4 regions of the Pseudoalteromonas sp. S327 genome follow, and region 3 is predicted to be linked to each of the others. Evidence: predicted binding sites of a transcription regulator. Region 3 holds the regulator's gene; each other region holds the start of a gene.

Region 1 (4,306 bases), on a different contig from region 3:
ATGCTAGGCGCTGGTGCAAAAGTGGTTGCTAACCAAAAAGAGTTTACGCAAGGTAATATGCTCACCACCGAAAACTCACTCGATTGGATGATTTCAGGCGAAGGCTTTTTTGAAGTGCTGCAACCCGATGGCAATATTGCGTATTCGCGTAATGGGCAATTTACTACCGATGAAGACGGCCGCATTGTTACCTCAGGTGCAGGTTTTGTTGTTCAGCCCGAAATGAATGTACCCGATGATGCGCAATCAATTACAGTTTCTCAAGATGGTGAAGTATCTGTACGCGTTGCAGGGCAAGCCGATAACGTGGTAATTGGCCAGCTAACAATTAGTGACTTTATTAATCCATCGGGTCTTGAGCCAATTGGTCAAAACCTTTACACCGAAACCGCTGTTAGTGGTGCGCCTGTTCAAGGTAATCCAGGTGTAGAAGGCTTAGGTACTATTATTCAAGGCTCGCTTGAGACATCAAACGTTAATGTAACGGAAGAATTGGTTAACCTTATCGAAACTCAACGTGTTTACGAAATGAACTCAAAAGTAATCTCGGCCGTTGACGAAATGATGAGCTACATCAATCAACAGTTATAACCGTGCACAAGGGGATAGTTATGCGTAATGTTATTTTATTTGCAGCAGGCACCTTATTTTTAAGTGGCTGTGTTTCTACGCAAAATAGTGAAGTGGTTCAAGATGACCCCTACTACGCACCCATGTACCCAGAGCCTGTAGCAGAGCCTGTTGTTGCAACGGGTTCGTTGTTTAACACCAATACATTTAATGATTTGTATTCAGACAAAAAAGCACTTAGAACCGGCGATATAATTACCGTTAAGCTTGAAGAGTCAACACAAGCTACAAAAGCCGCTAAAACCGAAACCGATAAAGAAACCGAAGCCAGCCTAGACCCCGTTATTGGGTTAGGTGGTTTACCAGTAAATATAGGTGGCGACAGTATTCAGTTTGGCATTGGTAGTGATTCATCATTTACCGGTGACTCTAAATCAAATCAGTCAAACAGTTTAGTGGGCGACATCTCGGTGAATGTTATGCGTGTTTTACCCAATGGTAACTTAGTTATTCGTGGTGAAAAATGGCTAACACTTAACACCGGCGAAGAGTTTATTAGGCTCGAAGGGCTTGTACGTCCGCAAGATGTAAGCGCCGATAACACGGTTGAGTCGAATAGAATAGCTAATGCCCGAATTCAATATTCAGGTAAAGGACAAACACAAGAAGCGCAAAGCCCAGGGTGGTTAACACGTTTCTTTAGTAGCTCGTTATTTCCGTTTTAGAGGATAGTAGTATGAATAGCATTAAAGCGTTTATTTTGATCATACTGCTAGGCTGGCAATTTTCTGCCAGCGCCGAGCGTATAAAAGATGTCTCTATGGTTGAAGGCGTACGTGCTAACCAATTGGTTGGCTATGGTTTAGTGGTGGGGCTACCTGGTACTGGAGAGCAAAACTCTTACACGCAACAAAGTTTTAGAGGCATGCTAAACAGTTTTGGTATTACGCTGCCTTCAACACAAAGCCCTAAAATTAAAAACGTAGCAGCAGTGGCAGTCCATGCTGAGCTTCCGCCGTTTAGAAAGCCGGGTCAAACAATTGATATTACGGTATCTTCTATTGGCAGTGCAGGCAGTTTACGTGGCGGCACCTTGCTCCAAACTTTTTTAAAAGGGGTGGATGGAAACGTATACGCCATAGCACAAGGTAGCCTAATTGTGGGTGGTTTAGGAGCACAAGGGCTTGATGGCAGTAAAGTGGTCATTAACACCCCGACAGTTGGCCGCGTACCTAACGGAGCCACTGTTGAACGCGAAGTTAAAAGCCCTTTTATGCAAGGCGACTACATTACTTTTAACTTAAACCGCCCAGACTTTACAACGGCAAAACGTTTAGAAGCAACAATTAACAACTTGGTAGGCCCTAATAGTGCACAAGCTATTGACGCTGCCTCAGTACGCGTTATTGCGCCACGTGATGCATCGCAACGAGTGTCTTATTTATCAACGCTTGAAAACCTAGAGTTTAAGCCTGCTGACACTTCAGCCAAAATTATTGTTAATTCACGTACGGGAACGATTGTCATTGGCAAAAATGTGAAGCTACAGCCTGCGGCAATAACCCATGGCGGCCTAACAGTCACAATTGCTGAACAGCAAAATGTAACGCAGCCTAATCCATTAGCAGAAGGCGAAACCGTTGTTACACAGCAAAGTATTATTGACGTTAATCAAGATGATTCTCGTGCGTTTGTATTTAACCCCGGCGTTAGCTTAGATGACTTAGTGCGTGCTATAAATGAAGTAGGCGCAGCACCTGGAGACCTAATGGCTATTTTAGAAGCGCTTAAAGAAGCGGGTGCAATTAACGGGCAGCTTGTTGTTATTTAATTATTTTTAAGAATGTTTACCCTTCCAAATAAAGCTTAAGTACTCAAAAGGTACTTAAGCTTTTTACTGTTTACCTTTCTTTGGCTCAATTTTTGCATTTCTTAAAGCATTATTCATTTTTGTGTCAAAAAGCTGATGGAAACAAATCACCTCGATAAGCAAAACTTTTTTGATTTAAGTAATCTTAATACTTTACGTCAAGACGCTTTAAACAGCGGTGATGCATCTACTGATGCCTCTAAAGCGGCGCTAAAAAAAGCAGCGGCACAATTTGAAGCTATTTTTACCCAAATGCTTCTAAAAGGGATGCGTAAAGCCAACGAAGCATTTGAAGATGAAGACAGTCCGTTTAACTCTAGCGGCGTAAAGTTTTTTGAAGAAATGCACGATCAGCAGCTCTCTTCTGAGCTTTCATCAAATGGGTCTTTAGGTTTGGCTGATTTAATTGTTCAGCAGCTCTCACCAGATGCTGAGAACTTTATGCCTGGCTCAGTATTAAGAACTACTAACGACTTTATGAGTGATAAACGCGCAGGCTCTGAACTGCCGCACGAAAAGGGGCACAGTGTAAAGCAAGCAAATAAAGATGACTTAGTAGTCAGCAGTGCGGCAACACAAACTAAAACCACAACACAGCCTACACAGCAGTCGTCGTTTAATAATGCTGAAGAGTTTGTTAGTGCAGTGTGGGAGCATGCTAAAACAGCGGCAGAAAAAATTGGTTTAAACCCTGCAGTAATGGTGGCCCAAGCGGCACTTGAGACGGGTTGGGGTAAGCATATTATTAATAAAAGCGACGGGAATAGCTCAAATAACCTGTTCAATATTAAATCAGATAAAAGCTGGGAAGGCGATAAAGCAAGTAAAGTAACGCTTGAATTTGAGCAAGGTACCCCTGTTAAAAAGCAAGCAAGTTTTAGAGCTTACGATTCTATAAAAGAAAGCGTGAACGACTTTGTCGATTTTTTAACGCAAAACCCACGCTACGAAGAAGCATTACAAAAAACAGCGCAGCCAACCGAATTTTTAGATTCGCTACAAAAAGCAGGCTATGCAACCGATCCTAATTACGCGAGTAAAATAAAAAAAGTGCTAAATAGCAGTGAGCTTAAAAATATTGCAACAAGCGCGTTTACCCAAGGAGTGAAGTAATATGTCGTTTAGTTTATTAAATATTGCCAGTGCTGGGGTGCGTTCAAGCTCTGAGCTGTTGCAAACGACCAGTAAAAACATCACCAATGTAAATACAGAAGGCTACGTACGTGAGCGCACTGAATTTACCACGATGGTTGATAACCAAGTAGGTCGCGGCGAAACATACAGGTTATTGAACGAGTTTGCCCAGTCGCAGTTAAACCGCGACACGTCAAATAAATCGTTTTTTGATCAATTTGTAACAGAAGCCAACCGTGTTGATACTATTTTTTCAGAAGAGTCTAATAACTTATCAACGGGCATAAATTCATTATTTAATAACGTGCAAGAGGCGCTAAACCAGCCCTCTTCGTCGGTTGCTCGCTCATTAGTAATGACCGATGCGCAAAGCTTAGTTGATCAAATGGATAGGCTTTCGGGTATCGTGCTTGAGCAACAAGGTATAGTGAATGAGCAGCTTGAGATTTTTTCTGAAGAAGCCAACTCACTCATCCAAAATATAAATACGTTAAACCAAGAAATTGCAGTCGTAAATGGCACAAATAACGCATCAAGCGCAAGCTCTATTTATAACCAGCGCGACTTAGCGATTCGTGAATTATCAGAGCTTGTTGATATAGAAACACTTGATGGCCCTAATGGCGAAAAACTCGTCTTTATGGGCAGCGGTGAATCTTTAGTTATGGAAAACGGTACATTTAACTTGTTTTCACTGTCGGGCGACCCCGATCCTAATTTTAAAGAATTGAC
Region 2 (4,306 bases), on a different contig from region 3:
AGACTCATGAGTCTAGGTAGTCCTTATCATAAAAAGTTTTGACCCAGTGTGGCCGATAAGTGATCAAAAGCGTAATGGCCATACCGTTGAGCATTGCCTCAGGAAACCAAATGATAGCACTTAGGTATACGTAATTATCTGCCAATTCCTGCCAATTATATTGCCCTATAAGCAAATAAAACAAAGCCCCAAAGCTTATTTTTAGACATGCAATAAAGCCTGCCAATATAAAAGAGCATACAAAAATATAAACAAAAAAGTGACGCGGTAAATACTGATAACTCATTATAAAGCCAAGGTAGCTTAATAATGTAGGAATAAATGCACCAAACAGTATTTGCATGGGCAAAAGATTAAGATCAATGTTTGCAAAAGCTGCCAATAGGGCACTGGCCAGTAGGCTACTTAAAATAGCAAGGCGCCACCCTAAAATTAGCGTTGCGGCAGTTACACCTAAAATGTGTAAATCAAGACCGCTTAAAATACCCGCTTTAATTTGCCATAACATGGCAAACACTAACGCACACGCAAGTACCCCTATTTGCCGTGCAGGCGTTTTATAAAGTGCTTTATAGGTATTTTTTTCTACGCTTATAAAGGTAATAATTAAAACAAGGGCCCAAAGTAGCCCTTGCATTTTAAGCGTTAACATAGCAATTATTTAAAGGTTGACCAAATTGGCGCATGGTCAGAGGGCTTTTCTATGCCGCGTAATTCGTAATCTATGCCGGTATCAATACATCGCTCGGCAAGGGCATGGGTAGCAAGTACAACATCAATGCGTAGGCCACGATTATCTACAAACCCTTTAGAGCGATAATCAAACCACGAGTATTTGTCGCTTGTATCAGGGTTTTGCTCTCTGAAGGTATCTTTAAAGCCCCAATTTAATAATTTAGCAAGCCATTCGCGCTCCTCTGGTTGAAACGAGCACTTACCTGTTTTAAGCCAGCGTTTAGCGTTTACTTCACCAATACCAATATCTAAATCGGTAGGCGAAATATTGATATCGCCCATAACGATAACGTCTTCATCGGGCGTGTGGTTTGTTTCTAAATGGGTCATTAAATCTTTGTAAAACTGGCGCTTATAAGGGAATTTTGTTTCGTGATTTATATTATCGCCTTGTGGGAAATAACCATTCATTACCGTTAGGTCGCGGCCATTTTCTTGCTCAACTGTCACACTTATCATGCGTTTTTGTGCTTCTTCAGTGTCGCTGGCAAAACCTTTTAAGACCGATTTAGGCTCATTTTTGCATAACATTGCCACACCGTAGTGCGCTTTTTGACCATGAAAATAAACGTGGTAACCCATTTTTTGTACGTCCTCGAGAGGGAACGCCTCATCATGAACTTTAATTTCTTGCAAACCAATAATGTCTGGCTGGTGTTTATCTATAATTGCTTGTAACTGGTGTAAGCGAGCTCGCAGACCATTGATATTGAAAGAAATAACCTTCATAAAATTTACCTTTAATTAGACTCTGTTTTTATAACTAAATTGTATCAGTAAATAAGCCTACATAACATGATCGAAATGAGAAAATAGCTGCGCAAATGTTGATCAATTGGTGCGTAAAGTTTAAACATTGTAAATGCTTTATTAATTATTTAAATAAATAAAAAATTCAATTGATCTCGTAATTATTGAATATATAATGCGCAAAAATTACTTGTTTAGTCGTTCAAATAGGATCTCTCTCATGAAAACACAATTACTTTTAGCTACTGCTTTATTAGCCTCTGCGTCTGTATCAGCAAAAAGCAACACTTACTTTAGCCAAGATAATAAACTTGAATCTAAATTATGTGTATTAAGTGCAAATGAAGGCTTTAGCGCAGCGCGTAAAGAAGCAGCACAACACGGTGTATACTTATCGCGTTTTTCTAAAAGTGTTTTATGTAATGGTCAAGATATTCGCGACATTGCTAAAAAAGTAACGTCTAACCAAGCTGCTGAATCAAAAGTTGAAGTGTTTGCAAAAGATGCACACCAAGAAACACAGTTATGTATCACAGCGTTAAAGCAAGGCCTTGCGCCTGTTCGCCAAAAAATCGGTAACTTAAACTCATTAAAGTGTAACGGACAAAACGTAACTGAATTTGTAAAGCGTTACCAAAACGCAGCAATCTAATTGCGCGGTAACATGTAGATTAAAATAATACCCAGTTTGTACTGGGTATTTTTTTGCAAAAATTACAAGGTATGCAGCAATCATTGCAAAGCTAAGTAGTTGATTAATGTATATAAAATAAGCTAAATACACGTAACCTATTGATTGTTGGCGGCTTGTGCACTTTGGCATTGGACTTGTATTAGTTAAAGTGACATTTACTAACTACAAGGATACGTCTTATGAAAAAGTTAACACTCGCAACAACTATTTTAGCTTCGTTAAGTTTAGCCGCATGTGCCTCAAACCAAGGCCTTGAAAAAATCGATAGCGATTTTGCAAGTTTAGATAACGACAGTGATGGTTATATTTCAAAAGTAGAAGCAGATGACGATAGCATCTGGGGCCACTTTTCAAATATTGATACCAATATGGATAACGAGATCAGTCGTAAAGAATTTAACACTTACATGCAGTTAAATACCGGTAAGGTAGCGACTGACAGCGAAGTAAGTGAGTCGGCGTTTAAAGCTAAAATAGCTAAATTTGATAAAATCGAAAATGATTTTGGAAGTTTAGATAACGACAAAAATGGTTACATCTCAGTAGAAGAAGCTGACGATGATGATATTTCAAACCATTTTGGTTACATGGATGGCAACAATGATAAACGCATCAGTAAAGGTGAGTTTAAAGGCTACATTAGCAAATACGGTAAAGCCGTTGCTGAAGATGATGCACTAAAGCATTATAAAAACAGCTAATATTAGCTAAATACGCTACACATAAGAGCCAGCATTAATTGCTGGCTTTTTTGTGCATTTAATTTGTTTTAAAAGCAGATATATTTTCCCCCTTTTGCGATGTTCTGTCATAATAGATGGCTACGTATTTTAAAGGGCAAAGCAAAATATTATGGCGGGTCGTCGAATTAGTGATGAACAATTAATTGAGATCATTGAAGCGGCTATATTTGTCGCAGACAAACCTGTTAGCAAACGCCACTTAAAAGATACTGTACTTGCTGATTTAGCTATTTCTATGTCACGAATTAACACTGCAATAGACGCTATACATACCCACTACCAAACACGTGGCATCAAGCTAGTTGAAGTAGGCAGTGGCTATCGCTTTCAAGCGTGTAGTAGTTTAAGCCCTTGGCTTAGTAATTTATGGCAAGAACGGGCACCTAAGTACTCTCGCGCACTACTAGAAACTTTGTCGTTAATTGCCTACAGGCAACCAATAACGCGTGGTGAAATAGAGCAAGTACGAGGCGTAACAACCGGATCAGCAATTATTAAAACCCTTCTTGAGCGAGAGTGGGTTAAAGTAGTAGGGCATAAAGAAGTACCTGGTAAACCAGCGCTTTATGCAACAACAAAATTATTTTTAGATTATTTTTCGTTAACCGGTTTAGATGAACTCCCTGCATTGCCAGCGCAACAGGAAAGTAAAATAAACCAGTTATTAAGTGATCCTTCTGTGAGAGAACCATCCGAATGAGTATTCAAGGTGAAAAGTTACAAAAAGTCCTAGCCCGCGCAGGGGTAGGCTCACGACGTGAAATGGAAAAATACATTGATGCAAACCGCGTTAGTGTTAATGGTAAAGTGGCTAAATTAGGTGACCGTGTTGAGGAAACAGACTTAATACGTGTTGATGGCCACAGCGTAAAGATTGAAGAAAAAGCCGATCGTATTTGTCGTGTAATTATGTACAACAAGCCAGAAGGGGAATTAAGTACACGTAAAGACCCAGAAGGACGTCGTACTGTTTTTGACCGTTTACCACGCATAGACGGTGAGCGTTGGATTGCTGTTGGTCGACTAGATATTAACACAGCTGGTTTAATGTTATTTACCAACGATGGTGAGTTAGCTAACCGCTTAATGCACCCAAGTTATGAAGTTGAGCGTGAATATTCAGCCCGTGTATTCGGTGAAGTGACCAATGAAACCATTAAAAACCTAACGCGTGGCGTAGAGCTTGAAGATGGTCCGGCTAAATTTTTAACGGTTAAATCACTGGGTGGCGAAGGCATTAACCGTTGGTACAATGTAACGCTAAACGAAGGGCGTAATCGCGAAGTTCGCCGCTTATGGCAATCGCAGGATGTAGAAGTATCGCGACTTATTCGTATTCGTTACGGAAAATTAGAGCTAGATAAGCGCCTTCCTCAAGGTGGCT
Region 3 (4,306 bases):
TTACCCAAACTAATGTAGCGCCAGAGCAAGAACCTGAAGTAATTGCAAAGCCCGATTACACCGCTATAGAGCTTAAGCAAACAGCCTATGACGAGCAAGGCAAAATAAGCCATAAAGTCACTGCGGCTAAAATGGAGCTGTACCAACAGCTTGGTTTTACATTTTTTGAAAAACCTATTTTCACCTTGTATAACGAAAAGCAAACATGGCGAATAAATGCAGACGAAGCAACGCTTTACGAAGATAAACAACTTATTTTAGAAGGCAATGTGGTTGCTAAAAATTTAGTTGATAACGCCATGATAGATAACATCAATGCCGATAACATCGAAGTCGACATTAAAGCGCTAACAATGCGCTCTGAGCAGCCAGTGGTTGTCACTGGGCCTAATTTAAAAATTGTCGGGAAAGGCCTTGAAGCCGATTTAAAAACCGAAGTAATAAAACTAATTAACCATACGCGAACAATATATTATGACCAATAAACTCACTAAAATACTTATTATCCCATCGCTAATGCTTGCATTTAGCGCCTCTGCTGCTGAGCCTGCTGCTCAACCGCCAGCAAATCAAATTTCTATTAGTGCAGACCGTCAAGAAGGCCAACTTAAAGAAAACGTAGGTATTTTTGAAAAGAACGTCGAAATTGTGCATGGTAATCGCAAAATTACAGCCGACCGACTTGAAGTACATAAACGTGAAGACTTAGGGGATAACAAACAACTCCTTATTGCCACTGGCAGCCCAGCCTACTTCGAAGAAAAACAAGACGATGGTACCGTAATGAGCGCCAGTGCAAACGAAGTACGTTACGACGTAGCAAAGCGCTTTTTAACGCTTGTTGGCGATGCTGAAGTCGCACAAGCCGGTCAAAAAATTAATGCTAAAAGTATTACCTACGATATGCAGCAGCAGCTTATTAGCGCAGAAAAAGACGAAAACTCCACGGATCGTGTCCACACAATTTTAGTGCCTGTTGAAGCAAAAATTAAAGAAAAAACAGGTAACGAAGGTCAACCATGAGCACCTTAAAAGCAGAACTATTAGCAAAAAGCTATAAAGGCCGCCAAGTTGTAAAAAATGTAGGCCTTGAGGTAGAAGCCGGCAGCATTGTTGGCTTATTGGGCCCTAATGGCGCAGGTAAAACCACCACCTTTTACATGATTGTAGGATTAGTACCTAGCGACAAAGGTAAAATTTCTATTGATGATAACGACATTACGTTATTACCTATGCACAGCCGCGCCCGCTTAGGCATTGGCTATTTGCCGCAAGAGTCATCAATATTTAGAAAGCTGACAGTTTATCAAAACTTAATGGCTATTTTAGAAACGCGTAAAGAGCTCAATAAAGCCGCGCGAGAAGAAACGCTCAACAACTTACTTGATGAATTTAGTATTCAGCATATTCGCGATAGCCAAGGTATGGCGCTTTCTGGTGGTGAACGCCGCCGTGTAGAAATTGCCAGAGCACTGGCAGCGAACCCCAAATTTATTTTATTGGATGAGCCTTTTGCTGGTGTTGATCCGATTTCAGTGTTAGATATAAAGAAAATAATAGAACATCTTAAAAACCGTGGCATTGGCGTATTAATTACCGATCACAATGTAAGAGAAACCCTTGATGTTTGTGAAAAAGCCTACATTGTTTCTCATGGGGAGCTAATTGCATCTGGTACCCCAGAACACGTATTAAATGACAAAACTGTACGCGATGTTTATTTAGGCGAGCAATTTAGGCTGTAACATTTAAGCCACACCTACAAGCATCTGCTAATATTAATTATAACAACATAAAAGGATTGTTAGAGATACATGAGGCAATCATTACAGCTGCGCATGGGCCAGCAACTTACAATGACTCCACAATTGCAACAAGCGATTCGCTTGCTGCAGCTCAGTACATTGGATCTCCAGCAAGAAATACAAGAAGCACTTGATAGCAACCCGCTATTAGAAGTAGAAGAGCAAGATTACACGGAAGAGTCGGCTGGAAAAAATGAACAAAAAGCAGATACGGATGATGTAACCGTAAGCGCATCGGCTGACGATACAACCAGCGAGTACGAGCAAGACAGTGGCGAAGCTTTAAATAAAGACACCGTTAGCGATGATATGGCAATGGATGTAACCTGGGATGAGTACATGAGCGCAGCCCCTGCGGCATCCTCAGGCCCAATGCCGGAAGATGAGTCTATTTATCAAGGTGCCTCTACTGAAACGCTACATGAGTATTTAATGTGGCAGCTTCAGCTTACTCCTTTTAGCCCAACTGACGAAGCCATTGCTATTGCCATTGTAGAAGCTGTAGATGACTCGGGTATTTTAACGCTAAGTTGCGAAGAAATTTTAGAGAGCTTTAACCAAGAAAACAATGACGAAGTTGAAGTTGAACTTGACGAAATAGAAGCCGTTTTAAAGCGTATTCAGTTATTTGACCCTGTAGGTATAGCCGCGCGCAGTTTACAAGAGTGCTTGTGTATTCAGCTAAACCAGTTTGATAAAGACACCCCTTTTATAGAACAAACTAAAATGATCTTAACCGATCACATTGATCTATTAGCGGCACGCGACTATCGTACATTAATGAAAAAGACTAAGCTTAAAGAAGACGAGCTTAAAGAGGTCATGACCCTAATACATACCCTCAACCCAAAACCTGCAGATACAATAGTAAGGGAAGAGTCGGAGTATGTAATACCGGATGTGTCGGTTAAAAAAATAAAAGGCCGCTGGGTGGTAGAGCTAAACCCAGATAGCATGCCAAAAATACGCGTAAATAGTCAGTACGCGGCTATGTCACGTACCGTAAAATCAAGTGGTGATAGCCAATTTATTCGCTCTCACTTACAAGAAGCTAAATGGTTTATAAAAAGCCTTGAAAGCAGAAACGACACGCTGCTTAAGGTAACAAACTGTATTGTAAAACAGCAACAGGCATTTTTTGAACATGGCCCAGAAGCAATGAAGCCAATGGTTTTAAACGATGTTGCTGAAATGGTAGAAATGCATGAATCGACAATTTCGCGTGTTACTACGCAAAAATATATGCATACGCCACGTGGTATTTTTGAGCTTAAGTATTTTTTCTCAAGCCACGTAAGCACTGAAAACGGCGGTGAGTGTTCATCAACCGCAATACGTGCCCTAATTAAAAAGCTAATTGCCGCGGAAAACTCAGCTAAACCATTGAGTGATAGTAAAATTGCGGATATATTGGCAGAGCAAGGAATTAAAGTAGCTAGACGCACAATAGCAAAATACCGTGAATCGCTAGCTATTCCACCGTCAAATCAGAGAAAGAGTTTGATATAAGACGTAAAAAACAAAGAGGAAATGCTTATGCAACTAAACCTAACTGGTCGTCACGTAGAAGTAACTGATTCACTTAGAGACTATGTAAATAATAAATTTGCAAAGCTAGAAAGGCACTCAGATCATATTAGCAATGTGCATGTCATTCTCGATGTAGAAAAACTCAACCAAAAAGCAGAAGCGACTATTCATGTAAGTGGCGCAGATTTATTTGCCTCAACAGAGCACCAAGATATGTATGCCGCTATAGACTCGTTGATTGACAAGCTCGATCGTCAAGTCATAAAACATAAAGAGAAGCTTGCTAGACACTAATATTATGAAATTAAGTACATTAGTATGCCAGGACTGCAGCAAAGCTGCGGTCCTTTTTAGTAGTAAAAAAAGAATTTTAGAGTTTATCAGTGAGCTAGCTCATGAAAAGCTCCCCTACTTACCACAACAAGATATTCTTAATGCGCTGGCAAGCAGAGAAAAGCTAGGCAGTACTGGTATTGGCCGGGGTATCGCCATTCCTCATGGCAGAATGGGTGGCGTAGAAGAGCCGCTGGCTTTAGTACTTGTTAGCGACACGCCTGTTAACTTTGACGCTATTGATAACTGCCCTGTTGATATTTTTGTTGCACTCATCGTACCAGATGGCGATAACCAACAGCACCTAAAGACTCTGGCAACCATAGCTGATAAACTGAGCAACAAAGAATTTTGTAAACAGCTGCGCAGTGCTAAAACCGATGCTGAGCTGTATCAAGTAATTGTTGATCAATCGTAGTAAATATTAAGGGCTATAAATGGAGTTAATTATCATAAGCGGCCGTTCTGGTTCAGGTAAGTCGGTTGCTTTACGCGTGGTTGAAGATTTAGGCTATTATTGCGTAGATAATATTCCGGTCAACTTACTGCCCTCTTTAGTGCGAAGTGTTTCAGATAACTATGACAAAATAGCCGTTAGTATAGATGTTCGTAATATCCCCAAAGAACAAGACGAATTT
Region 4 (4,306 bases), on a different contig from region 3:
TTCAAAACCTTATTCACAATAGTATTCAAATTATTGGCAGCCAAGCCCAGGTGACATTAAAAGCGCAGCGCGATAGCAGCGAACCCGATACCGTGCGTATTAGCGTATGCGATAACGGCCCTGGTGTAGAGTTGAGCCAAATAGAGAAAATTTTTGAACCGTTTTATACCACAAAAAGCCAAGGTACAGGGCTTGGGCTTGCTGTTGTAAGCTCTGTGGCTAATGCGCATCAAGGACGTGTTGAAGTGGTTAATAATGCCAATGGTGGTGCATGTTTTAGTTTATTGCTGCCCATATGCACGGCCTCAACGCAGGAGAAAACAGCATGAGTAATACAATACTAGTGGTTGAAGATGATGCAGGTTTAAGAGAAGCACTCATAGACACGTTAGAAATGTCGGGTATTGCCTGTGTTGCAGCCGATAGTGCTGAGCAAGCCATGATCCAATTAAAAAAATCTGAGTTTTCATTAGTGGTCAGCGACGTGCAAATGGGCGCAATGAGCGGCCTAGATTTACTTAGAAGCATTAAGCTTAACTACCCAGATCTCCCCGTATTAATGATGACTGCCTATGCAACGATTGATGATGCAGTAGAGGCAATGCGCTTAGGCGCAATTGATTATATGGCTAAACCATTTGCCCCTGAGGTGCTTTTAAATATGGTTAGTCGGTATTTACCCGAAAAGCCAAAAGACACTGACGGCCCAATTGTTGCTGACCCTAGCAGTATTGCGCTTTTAGAACTGGCGAGCAAAGTGGCGCGCTCAGATGCAAGTGTTATGGTGCTAGGCCCTAGTGGCTCTGGTAAAGAAGTGTTAGCGCGATACATTCACGATAAATCAAACCGATGCGATGCGCCTTTTGTGGCAATAAACTGTGCGGCTATTCCCGAAAACATGCTTGAAGCCACTTTATTTGGCTACGAAAAAGGCGCGTTTACCGGTGCAATACAAGCATGCCCAGGTAAGTTTGAACAAGCCCAAGGCGGCACCATATTACTTGATGAAATAACCGAAATGGACTTGGGGCTGCAAGCTAAGCTATTACGGGTATTGCAAGAGCGTGAAGTTGAGCGTTTAGGTGCCCGAAAAACAATTTCACTCGACGTAAGAGTACTCGCAACCAGTAACCGCGACCTAAAAGAAGCCGTTGCAGATAACCAATTTAGAGAAGACTTATATTATCGCTTAAATGTATTCCCCCTAATGTGGCGACCGCTCTGTGAGCGCCCAGGGGATATAATAGTATTGGCTAAGCATTTAATAGAGCGCCATTTAGTTAAAAGTAAAGAGCCGCTAGCAACACTTGATAGTGCCGCTGAGCAAAAATTACTAAGCCATGCATGGCCAGGTAATGTACGCGAGCTTGATAACGTAATTCAACGTGCGCTTATTTTGCGAACGGGCAATGTAATTGGCGAACAGGCTATTTTTATTGAAAACTTAATGCAAGCGCCAATTAACAGTACGCCTAAACAGGAGATAGCGCCTGAACAAGCGAACACTCCCAGTGGCGCGTATTATGATGACAAAATAACGCCTGCAGAGGCGAGTAGCTCTCTGCCTAGTGTTGATACTGGCAGCTATAAAGATGAGCTAAAAGATAAAGAGCATAAAATAATATTAGAGACCCTAGCGCGCTGCCAAGGCAAACGTAAAGATGTTGCCCAAACACTTGGGATCAGTCCGCGTACTTTACGTTATAAACTAGCGCAAATGCGCGATTTAGGTATTTCGCTGCCCGCATAACTTTATCCCTTTCTTCTATATAACCCTAAACTAACCACGCTTAGTTTAGGGTTGTCAAATCTCTGACTCTCAAAAATAATAGTTAACCTCATGTAATTAAAGGTTTATTTTTATGGCACACTTTGTGCTTTATTCCCTTTATGAACGTTAACTGCATTTGCCAGAGAAAATTATGAAAATTCAAAACAGCGCGCTATTTCAAGAAATGCAATCAATGGCTTTAGAAGCAGGCCATACAAATCAAATCAATAAGCTACCTACTCAAGCTCAGCCAACATCGTCTGCTCAATTTGGTGACTTACTAAGTGATGCATTAAACACGGTTAATGGCTTACAACAAGATGCCAAACAAAAAGTAGTGGCTGTTGAAATGGGTGATAGAAGTGTATCGCTTGCTGAGGCAATGATTGCCTCACAAAAATCGTCAGTGGCATTTGAGGCTACAGTACAAGTAAGAAATAAACTTGTTGAGTCATACCAAGAAATTATGAACATGCCTGTTTAAGTAGGTAGTGGAGAATTATTGTGGCGCAATCTAATCAATCAACAGATCTTGCTCTTGCTGGCGGCGGTATTGACCAAAGCGAAGATAACGAGCAACAAGAACAAAAGTCGGGCTACTTAAGCGCCTTAAATGGTGTTGATGTGCTTCGCCAAGTTACCCTTATTATTGCGCTGGCTATTTGTTTAGCTATTGCCATATTTGTGATTATTTGGGCACGTCAGCCAGACATGCGTCCGCTGGGTAAAATGCCAACAGAAGAGCTGATCCAAACCCTTGATTTTTTAGATGCACAAAAAATTGACTACGAACTAGACGGCAACGTAATTTCGGTTGATGAAAGCGAGTATCAAAACATTAAATTGCTGATGGCCCGTGAAGGCCTAGAGCAAGGTCCTACTTCAGGCACCGACATCATAATGCAAGATATGGGCTTTGGTGTTAGCCAACGATTAGAGCGTGAACGCTTAAAACACGGCCGCGAACAACAACTTGCCCGCACCATAGAAGAATTAAACAACGTAACACGCGCTAAAGTTTTATTAGCCATTCCAAAAGAAAACGTATTTGCACGCAGAGAGAAAAAGCCATCAGCCACAGTGGTATTGACTCTTAAGCGCGGCAGAATGCTTGATGGCGAAGAGATTGACTCAGTGGTTGATATGATTGCCTCTGCAGTACAAGGGCTTGAGCCTTCACGTGTTACGGTAACAGATCAAAATGGCCGCTTACTTAATTCAGGCTCACAAGACTCATTAGCAGCACGCTCTCGTAAAGAGTACGACATTGAAAGAAAGCGTGAGCAAGAGTATTTAGAAAAAATAGACAGTATTCTTATTCCTGTAGTCGGCTTGGGTAACTACACGGCGCAAGTTGATTTAAACATGGACTTTAGCTCAGTAGAAGAAACACAAAAGCGCTACAACCCAGACTTACCAGCAGTAAGAAGCGAAACCACATTTGAAGAGAACAACATTGGTGGCTTAGCGGTAGGAATTCCTGGGGCACTGACTAATCAGCCACCTATGAATTCAACTATTCCAGAAGTGGCAGGTCAAGGCAATGCTGGTACGGCAACGAACCCAAGCCGAGTGCATAAAGAGGCTACACGTAACTTTGAGCTAGACACCACCATTTCGCATAAGCGCCAACAAACAGGGGTTATTCGCAGAATTAGCGTCTCGGTTGCCGTTGATTATGTGCCAAAAGTAGGTGAAAACGGCGAAACAACCATGGCGCCGCGCTCGGTAGAGGCTTTGTCAAATATACGTCGCCTATTACAAGGTGGGGTAGGTTTTGATATGCAACGCGGCGATGCATTAGAGGTGGTAACCGTGCCATTTGTACGCGAAGCAGTTGATTTAGACTTAGAAGTACCGCTGTGGGAGCAGGACTGGTTTATGAAAATCGTCCGCTTAGTACTGGGTGCGCTGGTTATTATTGTGCTTATTATGGCAGTTGTTAAGCCTATGCTTAAACGCTTAATATACCCAGATGATACGCTCGAAGAGTACGATGAAGATGCATTAAGCTCTGGGGTGGATATTGGCGATAGCACGCTAGATATGCTAAATAAAGACTTTGATTCTGCTTCTGTAGGCTTCTCAAGCGATGGTACACTACAGCTGCCAGATTTACATGGCGACGAAGATTTGCTTAAAGCGGTAAGAGCACTTGTAGCGAACGAACCTGAACTCTCATCACAAGTAGTGAAAGCGTGGTTAACAGAAGATGACTGATCAAGAACAAAAACAACTCCCGCCAGCGTTTGATGTTGACAAGTTAGATGGCGTAGATAAAGCCGCAATTCTTTTATTGAGCTTATCTGAAGAAGATGCAGCGCAAATACTTAAACACTTAGAGCCTAAGCAAGTGCAAAAAGTGGGTATGGCAATGGCTGCGCTAGATGACTTGTCACAATCTAAAATAAGCGCAGTTCACAATTTATTTATAGAACAAATACAAAGCTTTAGTACAATTGGCTTCCAGTCAGAAGACTTTATTAAAAAGGCGCTAACCGCCGCATTAGGTGAAGATAAAGCAGCAAGTTTAAT

The links. Region 3 encodes sigma-54, which starts transcription at its own class of promoters, with help from an activator protein. Its sites were predicted from a motif close to GTTGGCACGNNNNTNGNNT; they were not measured.
Region 1: flgJ (flagellar assembly peptidoglycan hydrolase FlgJ) is a predicted target of sigma-54. The motif match lies at 2,481-2,499, and genes of this name have one in related genera.
Region 2: CWB60_RS11350 (EF-hand domain-containing protein) is a predicted target of sigma-54. The motif match lies at 2,301-2,319, and genes of this name have one in related genera.
Region 4: fliE (flagellar hook-basal body complex protein FliE) is a predicted target of sigma-54. The motif match lies at 1,862-1,880, and genes of this name have one in related genera.

What each region holds. Positions count from the first base shown of each region.
Region 1 covers NZ_PNDP01000005.1:14,338-18,643, forward strand. The annotation lists gene flgG (flagellar basal-body rod protein FlgG) at 1-591, shown strand, start outside; gene flgH (flagellar basal body L-ring protein FlgH) at 612-1,295, shown strand; gene CWB60_RS02805 (flagellar basal body P-ring protein FlgI) at 1,307-2,401, shown strand; gene flgJ (flagellar assembly peptidoglycan hydrolase FlgJ) at 2,537-3,553, shown strand; gene flgK (flagellar hook-associated protein FlgK) at 3,555-4,306, shown strand, end outside.
Region 2 covers NZ_PNDP01000035.1:46,516-50,821, forward strand. The annotation lists gene CWB60_RS11330 (putative RNA methyltransferase) at 1-8, opposite strand, end outside; gene CWB60_RS11335 (energy-coupling factor ABC transporter permease) at 5-652, opposite strand; gene xthA (exodeoxyribonuclease III) at 658-1,464, opposite strand; gene CWB60_RS11345 (hypothetical protein) at 1,706-2,137, shown strand; gene CWB60_RS11350 (EF-hand domain-containing protein) at 2,359-2,880, shown strand; gene scpB (SMC-Scp complex subunit ScpB) at 3,032-3,622, shown strand; gene rluB (23S rRNA pseudouridine(2605) synthase RluB) at 3,619-4,306, shown strand, end outside.
Region 3 covers NZ_PNDP01000033.1:48,542-52,847, reverse strand. The annotation lists gene lptC (LPS export ABC transporter periplasmic protein LptC) at 1-485, shown strand, start outside; gene lptA (lipopolysaccharide transport periplasmic protein LptA) at 475-1,023, shown strand; gene lptB (LPS export ABC transporter ATP-binding protein) at 1,020-1,745, shown strand; gene CWB60_RS10495 (RNA polymerase factor sigma-54) at 1,815-3,314, shown strand; gene hpf (ribosome hibernation promoting factor) at 3,342-3,629, shown strand; gene CWB60_RS10485 (PTS sugar transporter subunit IIA) at 3,634-4,086, shown strand; gene rapZ (RNase adapter RapZ) at 4,106-4,306, shown strand, end outside.
Region 4 covers NZ_PNDP01000005.1:30,988-35,293, forward strand. The annotation lists gene CWB60_RS02865 (sensor histidine kinase) at 1-329, shown strand, start outside; gene CWB60_RS02870 (sigma-54-dependent transcriptional regulator) at 326-1,750, shown strand; gene fliE (flagellar hook-basal body complex protein FliE) at 1,923-2,255, shown strand; gene fliF (flagellar basal-body MS-ring/collar protein FliF) at 2,276-3,991, shown strand; gene fliG (flagellar motor switch protein FliG) at 3,984-4,306, shown strand, end outside.